3 regions of the Oerskovia sp. Root918 genome follow, and region 2 is predicted to be linked to each of the others. Evidence: riboswitches for the same ligand, from Rfam matches in the RefSeq annotation. Region 2 holds a riboswitch; each other region holds the start of a gene.

Region 1 (5,056 bases), on a different contig from region 2:
GTGAACCACCCGGGAGTAGAGGTCGCGGCCGAGCTGGTCGGTCCCGAACCAGTGCTCGGCCGACGGCGGCTGGAGCTTGTCGGCCGGCACCCCGGTCAGCGGGTCGGAGTGCGCGAGCAGCGTCGGGGCGAAGGCGGCCACCAGGACGACGACGATCCAGACCACGGCCGCGAGCAGACCGGGCCGCCGGACCACGAAGCCCAGGCCCGCCACGAGGCTCGAGAGGCCACGGACGCGGCCGGGCGGCAGGTCCGCGGACGAGGGCCGCCGAAGACCGGGCGTGGTGCCGTCGACGGCATCGGCCTCCGGCAGGACGCTCTGCTCGTGCGGGGCGAGGGCGGTGTCGGTCATGCTGCACCTCCGTGAAGGACGGCGACCTCGGGGGTCGACGATCTGGTGGGTACGGTCTGGTCCTCGGGGGCGGCGGCCCCTCCCCCGGGCGTCGCCCCAGGCGTGGTCGCGCCTCGGCGACGTCCCGTCACCACGCGGGGATCGAGCAACGGGTAGGCCAGGTCGACGAGCAGGTTGGACACGACGAACACGACGGCGGCGAAGATCACGATGCCCTGCACGACCGGGATGTCCTGGGTCTGCACCGCGGACGCGGTCACGCGGCCGAGTCCCGGTCGGGAGAACACCGTCTCGGTGACGACCGTGCCGGAGAGCAGCTGGCCGACGATCAGGCCGGTCATCGTCAGTGCGGGCAGCGCGGCGTTGCGCAGGGCGTGCGAGAAGAAGACCCTCGGGCGACCGGCTCCCTTGGCCCACACCGCGTCGATGTACGGCTCCCGCAGCGTGGTGGCCAGGCTCTTGGACAACAGCTGGGCGATCGTCGCCCCGGTGGGCACGGCGAGCGTGATCGCGGGCAGGACGATCGAGGCGAACCCCTTGTTCCCCATCGCGGGGAAGATCGGCAGGGTGAAGGAGAACCACTGGATGAGCAGGAGGCCGAACCAGAAGGCGGGGATCGCGACCCCGAGGGGCGGCAGCCCGAGGAGCAGCTGCCCGAGACCGCGGAACCGTGTGTAGGTGGCCGCGACGGCCAGCCCTCCGCCGAGCACCACCGCGAGCAGCAGACCGGCCGCGGCGATCTGCACGGTCGGTGGGATCGCCTCGACGATGAGGTCCGCAGCGGGGCGCCCCGTGCTGATCGACTGACCGAGGTCCCCGCGGAACAGCCCGGCGAGCTGGGAGAAGTACTGGACCACGAGCGGGCGGTCCAGACCGTGCTCGGCACGGAGCGCGTCGAGCTGCTCGGGGGTGATGTCGTTGGCGTCGGCCCCGGCCATGAGCTGGGCCGGGTCGCCGGGCAGGGCGTAGAGCACGATGAAGGACACCGTGTAGGCGGCCCAGAGCACGCCGACCGCCTGGGCCAGTCGCGTCGCGAGATAGCGTCCCATGGTGGTTCTCCCCCTCCGTCAGGCGCCGACGGCGACGGCGGCGGCGGTCCGCTCGACGGGCGGCGATCCCGGCACCGTCGAGCCGGCCGTTCCCGCACGGTCCGTGGCCGGCGTCCAGCCGAGGGCCGGGGCGACGAGAGTCGCGACGTCGTGCAGGATCTGCTCGTACTCCTCGTCGCTGAGCTCGTAGGGCAGCTCGAGGCGCAGCTCGCTGACCTCGCCCACGACGGCGTCCGCCACGAGCCGCTCGAGGATCTCCTCGCTGGGCCCCACGAGATCGGGCGCGAAGAGCGTCCGGCGCTCGCCCTGCGGGGCGAGGGTCCGGGCTCGGCGCGACTCCTCGAAGGCTCGGTAGCGTCGGCGCGACGAGGCGTCGGCGCAGTCGGTCGGCACGATGACCCGCCCGAGCGCGACCCGCGTGGTCCGCGCGTCGCCGCGCCCCGCGCGGTAGGCGGCGAGGTTCGCGAGCTGGGCGGTGACGAAGTCGTCCGACTCCTCGCCTGCCACGATGTTGCCGGTCAGGAGGTTGAGCCCGTTGCGCGCGGCCCACTCGGTCGAGCGGCGCGAGCCGGCGCCGTACCAGAGGCGGTCGACGAGCCCCGGGCTGTGCGGCTGCAGCCGGGGCCGCTGGACGTTCCCGGGCGAGTGCACCACGGTGTCCTCGTCGCCGATGAAACCGCCCGACAGGTTGGCCGCGAGCCGCTCGATGCGTGCGTGCGAGAAGTCGTGGGACTCCCAGTCCCCGTCGAAGACCAGGTCACCGATCAGGTCGGCGTGCGGCGGACGGCCCGCGCTCAGGCCCACCTGGAGGCGCCCCTGCGCGAGGACGTCGGCGGTCGAGAGGTCCTCCCCGAGGCGGAACGGGCTCTCGTACCCGATCGGGATGACGCCTGTCCCCAGCTCGATCGTGCTCGTGCGTTGGGACGCCGCAGCGAGGAAGACGGTCGCCGACGAGATCCCGTGCTCGAGGTGCCGCTGGCGGACCCACGCTCCGTCGAACCCCCAGGCCTCGGCGCGCTCGAACAGCCGCAGCGTCGCCTCGAGACCGCTGGCGGGGTCGTCGTCCGGGAAGTTCCCGGGGGTGAGGAAGGCCAGCGAGGAGATCGCCGGGGTGCTCTGGCTCACGATGGTGCGTCCTTCGGTCGGACGACGTGCGGGTCCCGCCCGTCCCCGGGCACGCCACAGGAACCCGTGGACGGGGGTCGTTCGTCACGTCGTGTGCTTACCGCGACCTGTCGGCGCGGTCAGGTCCTGCCCGGAGCACCCCGTCACATCGAAGGGTTGCTGGCCAGCGAGCCGGGTCTTGGCGCTGGCGCTCTTCACCTGCCGCACAGGAAAGCCTCCCGGCGCCGTGCAGTCAAGGAGTGAGAGCGGCGTCCCACTCCATGAGACAACGCAAACGAGAGACGGGGCCCGGAGACCGTTCCAGGTCTCCGGGCCCCGTCGTGGGACCGAGCGCCGCCTCCGCGCTGCAGCCGCGAGCCGCCCTCAGGACGCCTTGCGCCTGCGCCCCACGAGCACCAGGTCGTCGCGGTGCACGACCTCGCGGTCGTAGCCCTCGCCGAGCTTGTCGCGCAGCTCGTGCGTCGAGCGGCCGAGGAGGTCGGGGATGTCGGTCGAGTCGAAGGCCACGAGGCCGCGCGCGATCACGCGCCCGTCGGGCGCGACGAGCTCGACGGGGTCGCCCGCGTCGAAGTCGCCCGTGACCCCGACCACGCCCGCGGGCAGCAGCGAGGCCCGCCCGCCCAGGACCGCGGTCACGGCCCCCTCGTCGAGCTCGAGGCGCCCCCGCGTGCGCGCGGCGTGCGCGAGCCACAGGCGTCGGCGCGTGGTGCGCTTGCCCGTCACGGCGAACCAGGTCCCGACCTCGCGCCCGGCGAGCGCGCCCTCGGCGTTCGCGGCCTTGGTCAGCACGACCGGGATGCCCGAGCCGGTCGCGATGCGCACGGACTCGAGCTTGGTGAGCATGCCGCCCGTCCCGACCGAGCTGCCGCGCCCCGTGACCTCGATGCCCTCGAGGTCGAGCGGCGAGCGGACCTCGCGGATGCGTTGGGTGCCGGGGCGCGAGGGCGGGCCGTCGTAGAGCCCGTCGACGTCGGTCAGCAGCACCATGACGTCGGCGCGGACCAGGTGCGAGACGAGCGCCGCGAGGCGGTCGTTGTCGCCGAAGCGGATCTCGTCGGTCGCGACCGCGTCGTTCTCGTTGACGACGGGCACGACGCCCAGGTCGAGGAGCCGCTCGAGCGAGCGCTGCGCGTTGCGGTAGTGCCCGCGGCGGATGGTGTCCTCGGCCGTGAGGAGGACCTGCCCCACGCGGATGCCGTACTCGGCGAACGCCTGGGCGTACCGGGCGACCAGGAGGCCCTGGCCCACCGAGGCCGCGGCCTGGGCCGTGGCGAGGTCGCGTGGTCGGGCGCTGAGGCCGAGCGGACCGATCCCCGCCGCGATCGCCCCCGAGGTCACGAGCACGACCTGCCCGCCCGCGGCGTGCCGCGCGGCGATGACGTCGACGAGCGCGTGCAGGGCCGGGACGCTGAGGTGCCCGTCCGGTCCGGTGAGCGAGGAGGAGCCGATCTTGACGACGACCCGGTGGGCCGTGGCGACCTGGGAGCGTGCGGAGAGCGCATTCACCGGGACATCATCGCGCGCCAGGCGCCCGGGCGCGGAGTCATGTCACCGTGTGACACCCCGGGGTGAGACGACATGGACCCTGCCGCGCCGTGGTGTCAGAACTGCACCGGCGCATGGCCCGGTGCATTTCTGACAGCTTCTCCGGCGTGAGCCCGCCCGACGACGTCGCCCACCTCCCGCTCCCGTCCCACCCGGGCGGTGGTCGTCGCTCGACCGGTACGCCACAGGGCGGGCACGACCCGAGGGGCCGTACCCGCCCTGCGGGCGGACGTCGTGGGCGACAGCATCGGCGCGGGAGTCGGGCGTCGGGGCACCCGACCGCTCGGCCCGTCGCTGCCCTGCGGCACCGTGTCCGGAGGTCAGTCCTTCTCGGGGTCCGTCCAGTGACCGGACTCGCGCTCGGTCCAGAGCTCTGCGCGGGCCTCGGCCTTGGCGTCCATGCGCTCGTTGTACTCGCGACGCTTGTCGTTGCGCGTGGGGCGCGAGTGGTCGTCGAAGCGCAGGTCGGTGCCACGGGGTCCGCCGAGGTGCTCGGAGCCCGTGATGAGCGTGGGCTCCCAGTCGAAGACCACGGCGTTCTTCTCGGACCCGATCCGCACCTCGTCGCCGGCGACCGCCCCGGCCTTGAAGAGCTTCTCCTCGACACCCAGGCGGGCGAGACGGTCCGCGAGGTAGCCGACGGCCTCCTCGTTCGCGAAGTCGGTCTGACGGACCCAGCGCTCGGGCTTGGCACCGCGGACCTCGAAGTAGAACGTGCCGTCGCCCGCGTTCTTGCGGGTGACCGTGAACCCGGCGTCGTCGACGGCCTTGGGGCGCAAGATCGTGCGCACCGGAGCGGGCGCGGGGGTCTCGCGGCGCGCCGTGTCGACGAGCCCGGCGAGCGCGTAGGTCAGCTGGCGCAGGCCCTCGTGGCTCGCTGCCGAGATCTCGAAGACCTGCAGGCCGCGGGCCTCGAGGTCGGGGCGGACCAGGTCGGCGAGCTCGCGCGCCTCGGGCACGTCGATCTTGTTGAGCACGACGAGGCG
Region 2 (5,056 bases):
CTCCCCGAGCATCGGGGTAGGAGCCTCTGCGCTGGCCTTGTTGTAGTAGAAGAGGGTCTCGTACACGCCACCGAGCGCAGCGTGGAGGACGGTCGGTGCGTACGGGTTGAAGTTCGCAACGATCGGCGTCTGGCTGCCTGCCCACACCGTGAGCACACCGTCGCCCTTGCTCGCTGTGCCCTGGTCGCCGTCGTCACCCGACGAGCCGCAGCCCGTGGCGAGCAGCGTGAGGCCGGAGGCGAGCGCCACCGCGGTGAGAAGGCGCTTGCGCCCCTTGCTTCGGATCATCATCGGTCCTTTCGAGTCGTCGACGCCTCATCACGTCGATCAGCCCCGCTCGGCGGGTATGTGCAGGAACACTAACGAATCAATCGGGCCCCACGGAGCAATACAACAGGAAAGTTACCTAAATGAAACACGTGAAGGGTCGAACGCGGCAGGATCCGCAGGAATCCGGGGATCTCGCGCGTCGCCGACCGCGCTCGGTGGGCCGGGGGACGCGACCAGGACCCCGGACGCGCCCGCCGCGACGGTCAAGAGCCTCCCATCGAGGGTGACGGACGCCCTGCCCGGCGCACACCGCAGGGCCACACTGCCCCGCACCCGACCGGTCGGTCAGGTACGAGGCAGCGCGGATCTCAGGGCGTCAGGATCCGACGCCCCCTGTTCAGGAGCCCAGCGCCACGTCGAGCGCAGCGCGGGCCTCACGTGCCGCTCCCAGGTCGGTGACCTCGTAGCCGGACCCGCCCCCGCCGCCGGGGCCGCCGTCGTCGGGCCGGATGCCCTTGGCCGAGAGGTGGACCGCGTCCACGCCCGCCGCCACGAGGTCCCCCATGTCCTGGGCCCGCACTCCCCCACCCGCCTGGATCTGCACGCGCCCTGCGGAGTGCCGAGCCATGGCACCCAGCCGGTCGACCCCGTCGATGCTGCGAGCCGCACCACCCGACGTGAGCACGCGCGTGACCCCCAGTCCCGCGAGGAGGTCGAGGGCCGCGGTGACGTCCTCGACGACGTCGATCGCCCGGTGGAAGGTCACCTCGCGCCCGTCGGCGGCCGCGACCAGGGCGCGGACCGCGGCCTCGTCGACGAGCCCGTCGGACGTGAGCGCCCCGATCACGACGCCGGCGGCGCCTGCTGCGACGGCCGCGCGGACGTCGCGCACCTGCACGTCGAGCTCGGCCGTGCTGAAGACGAACCCTCCCGGGCGCGGCCGGACCAGCGGGTGGACCTCGACCGGCACTCCCCCGCCCGCGGCCTCTGCGGCCACCGCGACGGCCGCCTCGAGCAGCCCGACGCTCGGCGTCAGCCCACCCGTCGCCCCCAGCGCCGAGCACAGCTCGACCCGGCTGGCGCCGACCTCGGTGGCGATCCGTACGCCGTCGGTGTCCTGGACGGCGATCTCGAGCGCGACCTCGCGTGCCATGTGCTGGTGCTCCTTGCCTCGGGGGCCGGCGCGCGACGGCGCACCGGCGGGTCAGCGGCCAGCGTAGACCCGCGCAGGACCGCGGCCCGACGGCGTCCCGTACGTGACGTCGTCGAGTCGCCCGCCCGCGAGCGCGGCCCGCGAGCCCACCTCACGCCCCGCCGGGGACGACGAGAGCGGCGCGCCCCGCGCGTGCTCGAGGCACACGGGGACGCACCGCTCCTGGTCGTGCGGGGCAGTGCCCGGGCCGCTCAGCGGCCCGTCAGGACGACCGTCAGATGACGCCCTGGGCGATCATCGCGTCGGCCACCTTGGTGAAGCCTGCGATGTTCGCACCGAGCACGTAGTTGCCCGGCTCGCCGTACTCGTCGGCCGTCTCCTCGCAGCGCGAGTGGATGCCCTCCATGATGTGCGCGAGGCGCTCCTCGGTGTACTCGAACGTCCACGCGTCGCGCGAAGCGTTCTGCTGCATCTCGAGGGCCGAGGTCGCGACGCCACCCGCGTTCGCGGCCTTGCCGGGCGCGAAGAGCACCCCGGCCTCCTGGAGCAGGGCCACGGCCCCCGGCGTGGTGGGCATGTTGGCGCCCTCCGCGACCGCGAGGACACCGTTGGCGACGAGCTGCTTGGCGTCCTGCTCGGTCAGCTCGTTCTGCGTGGCGCAGGGCAGGGCGACGGTCGCGGGGACGTCCCAGATGCTGCCGCCCGTGACGAGGCGCGCACCGGGGCGACGCTCGACGTAGTCGGCCACGCGTCCGCGCTCGACCTCCTTGATCTGGCGGAGGAGCTCGACGTCCACGCCTGCCTCGTCGACCACGTAACCCGACGAGTCGGAGAACGACACGACGTTCGCGCCGAGCTGCTGGGCCTTCTGGATCGCGTAGGTCGCGACGTTCCCGGAGCCCGAGACGACGACGCGCTGGCCGTCGAAGCTCTGACCCTTGGTGCGCAGCATGTGGTCGGCGAAGAAGACCGTGCCGTAGCCCGTGGCCTCGGTCCGCACGAGCGACCCGCCCCAGCTGATGCCCTTGCCCGTGAGGACGCCGGACTCGTAGCGGTTCGTGATGCGCTTGTACTGGCCGAACAGGTAGCCGATCTCGCGGCCACCCACGCCGATGTCGCCGGCCGGGACGTCGGTGTACTCACCGATGTGGCGGTAGAGCTCGGTCATGAACGACTGGCAGAAGCGCATGACCTCGCCGTCGGACCTGCCGCGCGGGTCGAAGTCCGACCCGCCCTTGCCGCCGCCGATGGGCATGCCGGTGAGCGAGTTCTTGAAGATCTGCTCGAACCCGAGGAACTTGACGATGCCCAGGTAGACCGACGGGTGGAACCGCAGACCACCCTTGTACGGGCCGAGAGCCGAGTTGAACTCGACGCGGAACCCGCGGTTGATCTGCACGCGGTTCTTGTCGTCGACCCACGGCACGCGGAAGATGATCTGGCGCTCGGGCTCGCAGATGCGCTCGAGCACGGCGGCGTCGACGTACTGGGGGTTCTTCTGGAGCACCGGGCCGAGCGAGTCGAAGACCTCGCGCACCGCCTGGTGGAACTCGGCCTCACCAGGGTTGCGGGCGAGGACCTCGTCGTAGACGGAGTGCAGACGACTATCCATGAAGTGCTCCTCGGCAGGGCTGGTTCTTAACTGCACCAGGTTACGTACGTGTAAACACCGCCGTACTCCCGTCCCACTCTGAAAGACAGCAGGCTCACGACCTGGGACATCGCCGTTGCCCGGGGCCACTTCCCGTGGCGCGCCCCGGACCCGGCTCACCCCGGCAGGGACCGGGCCACGGCCGGTGTGCGACGGCATCCCGCCCGGCCCCCGACCGCACCCCACCCTGGCCCCGTCGCGAAACAACCGTCCACGCCGTGAGAAATCTCGACCGGATCGGTACAGATTCGCGCCGACCGGGCTATACCCCTACCCAACGGTCACGAGCACCAGCGCCAAGCCCCGGCTCGCTGGTCAGCAACCCCTCCCACGACGGGGTGCTCCGGGAGATGACCTGGTCGCGCCGGCACCGGCGCGGCAAGCGTGCAGCACGACGACAGCGAGGACACCATGACGCAGCACCAGGCACCGCCCACCGACCCAGCCGACAGCGCCCTCGGCTACCGACCCGGCCCTGCCGACGGCTCACCCCTTCCGCCCCGGCCCGCCGTGGTCACCCTGGTCGGCAACCCGCGCCCGGGGTCACGGACCCTGGGCGCGGCACAGGCCGTCGCGGCCCGGGTCGCCGACCACCTGGGCCTCGCGGCACGTCCGGCAGAGGCGGGTTCGACCGACCCCGCGAGCTCCCCGATCTCCCCGACCACCGCGACGATCGACCTCGCCGAGATCGCGGCCGAGATCCTGACCCCCGTGCACCCGCGCGCCGACGCCGCGCGCGAGGTCGTCGCGGGCGCGACCGTCCTGGTCGTCGCGACGCCCGTCTACAAGGGCTCGTACACCGGGCTGCTCAAGGCGTTCCTCGACCTCTACGGTCCGGACGGCCTGGCCGGGGTCGTCGCGGTGCCGGTCGTGGTGTCGGGCAACCCGGCGCACGCCCTGGCCGGCGAGGTGCACCTGCGCCCGCTCCTCGTCGAGCTCGGCGCGACGGTCCCCACGCGCACGCTCGCCCTGCTGGACTCCCAGCTGGGCGAGGCCGAGCTCGCGAGCACCGTCGACGCCTGGCTCGACCGTGCGGGAGGCCCGTTGCTCCGGGCGGCGAGCGCCGCCGTCGGGCAGGACGTCCCCACCCACCAGACCGCCCCCGAGCTCGCCGAGGTGACCCGATGACCGCCGAACCCACCACCCGCTCCGACGTCGCGGGCCTCGCCGGGCTCGAGGCCCTGCTCCACGAGCAGGACGAGCCCCAGCTCAGCCCCGACGCCTACAAGGCCGTGTTCCGGCAGCACCCCGCGGGCGTCGCGGTCGTCGCGCTGCACCACGAGGGGCGGCCCGTGGGCTTCACCGCGACGTCGGTCATCTCGGTCTCGGCCGCGCCGCCGCTGCTCGCGTTCTCGCTCGCGTCGACGTCGTCGTCGTGGCCCGCGATCTCCGCGGCCCGCACGGTCACGGTCAACTTCCTCAGCGCCGACCAGGACGACGTGTCGGCGCGCTTCGCGACGAGCGGGATCGACCGCTTCGCAGCCGGCGGGTGGTCACCGCTCGACTCCGGGGAGCCCGTGATCGACGGCGCGCTGTCCTGGGTGCGCGGGCGCATCATCCAGCGCACGCCCGTGGGCGACAGCTACCTGGTCTCGCTGCGGGCGCTCGCGTCGGGGACGCGCAGCGACGCGACGCCGCTGGTTTACCACGACCGGTCCTACCACCGGATCGGGGACCACTCGGCCCTCTGAGGCCACGGCAAGGGCGAGGGGCCCGACGGCGGTGCGCACCGCCGTCGGGCCCCTCGTCCTTGTCGTGGGTCGGCTACCAGGTCCAGCCGCGCGCGCTGAGCTCGAGCTCCTCGCGCAGCCGCTCGTCCTCGTCGCTGCGCAGGCCCGCGGCGAGCGGGTCCGCGTCGACCTCGAGACCGCTGAGCCGGCACGCCTCGCGCAGCAGCGCGTCGTACGCGCCCTGCGCGGCGAGGTAGTGGTGCGCCCGGGCGTAGACGCCCGGGTCGTCCTGGACGTCGCGCAGCTCGTGCG
Region 3 (5,056 bases), 340 kb from region 2:
ACCTCCCCGGGTGCGGGGGCGGGCGCCGGACTCGTGCGCGAGAGGCGGGCGGCGGCGTCGGGCAACGGGGCGAAGCGTCGCCCCACGATCCGCGACGTCGCGGACGTCGCGGGCGTCTCGCGCGGGACCGTGTCCCGCGTGATCAACGGTGGCCACTGGGTCTCTCCCGATGCCCTCGCGGCGGTCAACGAGGCGATTCGGACCACGGGGTACGCCGCGAACCAGCACGCGCGCAGCCTCGTGACGGGGCGGTCGAACTCGATCGCGTTCCTGCTGACCGAGCCGCAGCACCTGCTGTTCGAGGACCCCAACTTCTCGATCCTGCTGCGGGGCGCGGCCGAGGAGCTCGCGAAGCGCGAGATGCCGCTGCTGCTCATGGTCGCGGGGACCCCCGAGGAGCGTCGCCGCATCGGTGGGTACGTCGCGGCGGGGCACGTCGACGGCGTCCTGCTCATCAGCTCGCACCAGGGCAACCCGATGCTGGCCGAGCTGCTCAAGCAGAAGGTCCCGACGGTCGCCTGCGGTGTCCCGCTCGGGTACGAGGGGCGCGTCGGGTACGTCGCGGCCGACGACCGGGCCGGGGCGCGCACCATGACGCAGCACCTGCTCGACTCGGGGCGCACGCGCATCGCGACGATCACAGGTCCGCTCGACACCCCGGGCGGGACGCTGCGCCTCGACGGGTACCGCGACGCGCTGGGCGACCGGTTCGACGAGTCGCTCGTCGCGCACGGCGACTACTCGCGCGAGCGGGGCCGGCTCGCGATGGCCGAGCTGCTCGAGCGGCGCCCTGACCTCGACGCCGTGTTCGTGGCGTCGGACCTCATGGCGGCGGGGGCGCTCGTCGCGCTCCAGGCCACGGGGCGGAGCGTGCCCGGGGACGTGGCCGTGGGCGGGTTCGACGACTCGGGGGTCGCGGCGTCGCTCCACCCGGCGCTGACGACCATGCGGCAGCCTTTCGAGCGCATCAGCGCCGAGATGGTGCGGCTGCTGCTCGAGGTCGTGGAGGGCCAGGAGCCTGCGGCCATCACGCTGCCGACGTCGCTCGTGGTGCGGGACTCGGCCTAGGGAGGTTCGGCCTCGCCCGGCCAGTCGCGGTCGTGCGCGACGGGCACCGAGGCGCTCGGGCACAGGGGTGCGCCGTGGCGCGCCGGGGTGATTTGTCCTTGTGTGTCCCGTCTGGCAGGGTGGGCATCGGTCACGAGTGACCGGCGATACGCCCTCCGCGTGCCGGTCCGGCAACCGCGTTCCCGCGCACGGTGCCTCTGAGGAAGACCCGCCCGACCCGGCATCCGGGCCTTCGGGAAGTGCGAGGTCGAGGTCGCGTTCATCGTGGCCTCGACCCTTGCCCTGAGGCCGCCGCTGCGCCCGGTCGGCTCAGGTCGCCGACTGCCTGCGGTGGGCGTGTTGTCCACAGATCCCTGGCCTTCGCTCCGCGTGCCGTCCGGAGCAGCCATCCTGTCCGTGAGGCGTTCGGACGGTCGGGCGACGACGTTGAACCGGGGGAGGGGAGGGTGTGTTTTCTCTGTAGCCACAACAATTGTGGTGGCTACAGAGAAACCGCACCCTCCCCCCGGGGCCTCGTGGTGAGCGGCGACGCCACGCTGCGGCCGCTCTGCCTCGTGGAGGAGATCAGGACTCAGGGGGAGCAGATGGACTGGAGCAGCCCGGTCTCGGCGGTCGTGCCCGGGCTCGAGGGGCCCGTCCTGCGTGCGCTCTGGAACCGTCAGGGCGAGCTCACGGGTGGGCAGGTGCATCGCGTCGCGCACTCCGGATCGTCGGAAGGGGTTCGTCGCGCCCTCGCGCGGCTTGAACGGCAAGGGATCGTCCAGCGGCGGACCATCGGGTCGACGAACTACTTCCAGGTCAACCGCGACCACCTGTGCTGGCCCGCGATCGAGGCGCTCTTCGACGCGCTGCACCCCTGGTGCGAGCTGCGCCGACGCATCGACGAGCTGCTTCATCAGGTCGTGCGGGACGACGGCCGTCGACGGTCGATCGGCGTCGCTGTCGTCGGCTCGGCCGCTCGCGGCGACGGCACCGCGGCCGACGACCTGGACCTCCTCGTCGTGGTCCCCGACGACCTTCCGACGTGGATCGCCGACGAGCTCACCGACCAGCTGCGCCGCGACGCAGGATCCTGGACCGGCAACGACGTGGACGTCCACCTCCGCACGATCGCGTGGCTCGACGCCGAGCGCGACCGCCCCGGGGCCCTCGAGCGGTGGGCGCACGACGCCGACCAGGTGCTCGGGCCACCCGTGCACGAGCACCTGCCCCTCGTCGTCCTCCCCGACTGACTGCTGGCGGGCAGGCGGAGCCGAACCGCGTCCCCGCGCCCAGGCCCGCCGTGCACCCGCCCAGGCCCGCTCCGCACCCGCCGAGCCGCACTGCACCCGCCGAGCCGCACTGCACCCGCCCGTGCCGCGCAGAGCCGCGCCCGACGGCGGGCGTCGCGCTCCGCCGTCGGGCAACGGACCTCAGCAGGTCAGGTTCTCGCCCGTCGTGGTGCCCAGGAGCTCGGCGTAGCGGCGGAACAGCGCGACCCGGTTCGCGACCTGGCGCGGGTTGCCGCCCTCGCACTCGAGCGGGCCGTTGATCGCGCGGATCGTCTCGCGGAAGCCGTGGTCCCCGACGATCGCCTCGTGGCACGTCATGGTGCCCTCGCCCGGCTGCGTGTTCCAGTACCAGAGCGCGGTCTTCCAGGCGACGGTCGCGTCGGTCTCGACCAGGTACGGGTCGTTCAGCAGGTCGATGCCCAGGGCGTCACCCGCGGCCTTGTAGTTGAAGTTCCACGAGAGCTGGATGGGCCCCTTGCCGTAGTACGCGTCCTGGCCCGCGGGGCACCCGTACGGCTGCGACGGGTCGCAGTAGTGCGAGTACACGGCCGTGTTGAGCTCGCTCACGTGCAGCAGCCCCGTGCTCTCGTGGCTCACGTTCGCGAGGAACGCCGCAGCCTCGCGGGCCGCGACCACCGGCCCGCCCGACGTCGCGAACTCCGGGTACGCCGCGGTCGCCGCGACCAGGCCCTCGTACGTGTAGAACGGGTTGCGGTCCGGGAACATCTCCTCGAACTGCGCCTCCGTCACCACGAAGCACGTCGTGATGCCGCTCGTCGAACCTGTCTCAGCCATGAGCCACCCTCTCGTCACTGATCCCGGCCAGCCGCGGGGTCGCGGCTCGACGACGAGCCGCGACGGCCGGACGGCGTCTCCGCGGTCACCCTAGGGGACGGGTGCGGGCTCCTCGGCATCGGTGTGCAGGGTGCTCCGGGGGAGGTCATCACCGGGCGTCGCGCCGATCGTGCCGGCTGTGGCCACCGGCTCCACGCGCCCCTCGACCGAGGTGCTCCCGGCCGGATCGGCAGCCGGCACCCCGCCCGGCTCGCCACCCGTCGCGCGGTAGACGAGGGCCGCGACGAGCCCTGCCGACCAGCCGAGGACGAGGGGCCAGAAGATGCTCGCCTGGACCGAGGACAACGCCAGGTTGAGCGTCGTCGAACGCAGCTCGCCCACCGCGAAGGCCGTGACCGAACGCGACGCCGCAGCCACCGACGACGCCGAGATCGTGACGAACCAGACCGCGAGCACCAGGCTCCAGCGGCTCGCGCGCGGCGGCAGCCGCCGGGTCGCGAGCCACGTGCCCCCCGCGACGACGAGCCCCACGAGCACCGCCAGACCGACCTCGAGCGGCTCGACCACGGTCCGGCCGGCCGTGAAACGCCAGGCCATCGCCCCCGAGGTCACCTCAGCCAGCAGGTCGACCGGGCCGCGCGCGCTGCGGTGCCACACGAGCCACGACCCTGCGGCGCCGACGCTCGCCCAGACGAGCGCCCCCACGCCGCCCGCGACGAGCACCGTCGGGTAGGCGCGGGCCCGCAACGGCTTGCGCGCGCGACGCGTGGCCGGGAGCGAGGCCGGGTCGCGGCGGCTCGTGAGGCCCAGGGTGCCGACCGCGACGAGCCCGACGAGCCACCCGGCGGCCAGCCCCCACGAGCCGCCGTCGAACGACGCCGTGAGCAGGAGGAACGCCGGGTTCTCGGGGGAGGGGAACGTGACGTCGGCGACGACGTCGGCGACCGCGCCCGCGGCACCGCCCACGACGACCGCGAACCAGGAACCGAGGAACACCGCCGGTGTTCCCGTGCGAGGGGGGAGGCGTCGCGTCGCGAGATAGGTCAGCGCGACGACCACCGCCCCCGCGAGCAGGGCCGCGAGGATCGTCTGCCCCGTGACGGTCACGTCCACCCGGTCGCTCAGCACCGCGCTCCCGACCCACAGGACCGACGTGAGGAGCCCGGCGACGAGGACGGCAGGTTCTCGGCGAGACGTCATCGGCATCCCGCGAGGGTAGCGGACGCAGATGAGGCGCCCGCCCGGACTCCGGGAACGGTGCGGAGGCCCGTGCGCGGGCGCGCGCGGCCGGGTGCGCGGCTGCTCGTGCGGTTGCCGGTCGGGCCGCCCGCCCGGATCGTGGGAGGCATGCATCCTGAGCGCGGCACCTCCCGCTTCCCCGTCGACGTCCTCGTGCGGTCCCTGGCGATCGGCACCGCTGCGGGGAGCCGTGCCTCGCTGGGAGTTGCGCCGCCCCTGCTCACCTCGTCGGCCACGGGCCGGGGGGCCACCGTGGCCAAGGTGGTCGCGGGGCTCGGGATCGTCGGTGAGCTCCTGGGCGACAAGCTGCCGGGAGCGGGGTCGCGCCTCGAACCGCCCGGCCCCGCGACCCGCATGGCGTCCGGCGCGATCGGGGCCCTCGTGCTCGCCCGCCGGGCCGAGGTCGGCGTGCTCCTGCCCGTGCTGCTCGGCGCGGCGGGTGGCGCGGCCGCGACCTGGGGCGGGGCGGCGTGGCGGGCCGCGTGGGTCGGGAAGGGCCCGGACTGGCCCGCCGCCGTCACGGAGGACGCCGTCGCGCTCTCGCTCGCGGCGTTCGCGGTCCGGCGCTGAGCCGTTCGACCCCCTGCTCGCCCGACGCCGGAGCGCACCTTCCGCGCGGAAGGTGAGTTCCGCCGTCAGGCACGGCTCCGCGGAAGGTGAGTTCCGCCGTCGGGTCGGCGGTC

The links. A riboswitch is a leader RNA that binds a small molecule or an ion and turns the genes downstream of it on or off. The one in region 2 is predicted to bind S-adenosylmethionine.
Region 1: another riboswitch for S-adenosylmethionine. It lies ahead of ASE27_RS12240 (LLM class flavin-dependent oxidoreductase); the one in region 2 lies ahead of ASE27_RS15460 (NADPH-dependent FMN reductase).
Region 3: another riboswitch for S-adenosylmethionine. It lies ahead of ASE27_RS16895 (nucleotidyltransferase domain-containing protein); the one in region 2 lies ahead of ASE27_RS15460 (NADPH-dependent FMN reductase).

What each region holds. Positions count from the first base shown of each region.
Region 1 is NZ_LMJG01000013.1:233,813-238,868, reverse strand. It holds gene ASE27_RS12250 (ABC transporter permease) at 1-351, opposite strand, end outside; gene ASE27_RS12245 (ABC transporter permease) at 348-1,400, opposite strand; gene ASE27_RS12240 (LLM class flavin-dependent oxidoreductase) at 1,419-2,525, opposite strand; SAM riboswitch class IV at 2,614-2,724, opposite strand; gene proB (glutamate 5-kinase) at 2,889-4,031, opposite strand; gene obgE (GTPase ObgE) at 4,391-5,056, opposite strand, start outside.
Region 2 is NZ_LMJG01000015.1:43,004-48,059, forward strand. It holds gene ASE27_RS15445 (ABC transporter substrate-binding protein) at 1-288, opposite strand, end outside; gene ASE27_RS15450 (copper homeostasis protein CutC) at 668-1,423, opposite strand; gene gdhA (NADP-specific glutamate dehydrogenase) at 1,698-3,035, opposite strand; SAM riboswitch class IV at 3,354-3,465, shown strand; gene ASE27_RS15460 (NADPH-dependent FMN reductase) at 3,486-4,202, shown strand; gene ASE27_RS15465 (flavin reductase family protein) at 4,199-4,765, shown strand; gene ASE27_RS15470 (hypothetical protein) at 4,839-5,056, opposite strand, start outside.
Region 3 is NZ_LMJG01000015.1:379,887-384,942, reverse strand. It holds gene ASE27_RS16900 (LacI family DNA-binding transcriptional regulator) at 34-1,068, shown strand; SAM riboswitch class IV at 1,197-1,316, shown strand; gene ASE27_RS16895 (nucleotidyltransferase domain-containing protein) at 1,653-2,300, shown strand; gene ASE27_RS16890 (chitinase) at 2,481-3,134, opposite strand; gene ASE27_RS16885 (hypothetical protein) at 3,225-4,340, opposite strand; gene ASE27_RS16880 (hypothetical protein) at 4,482-4,943, shown strand.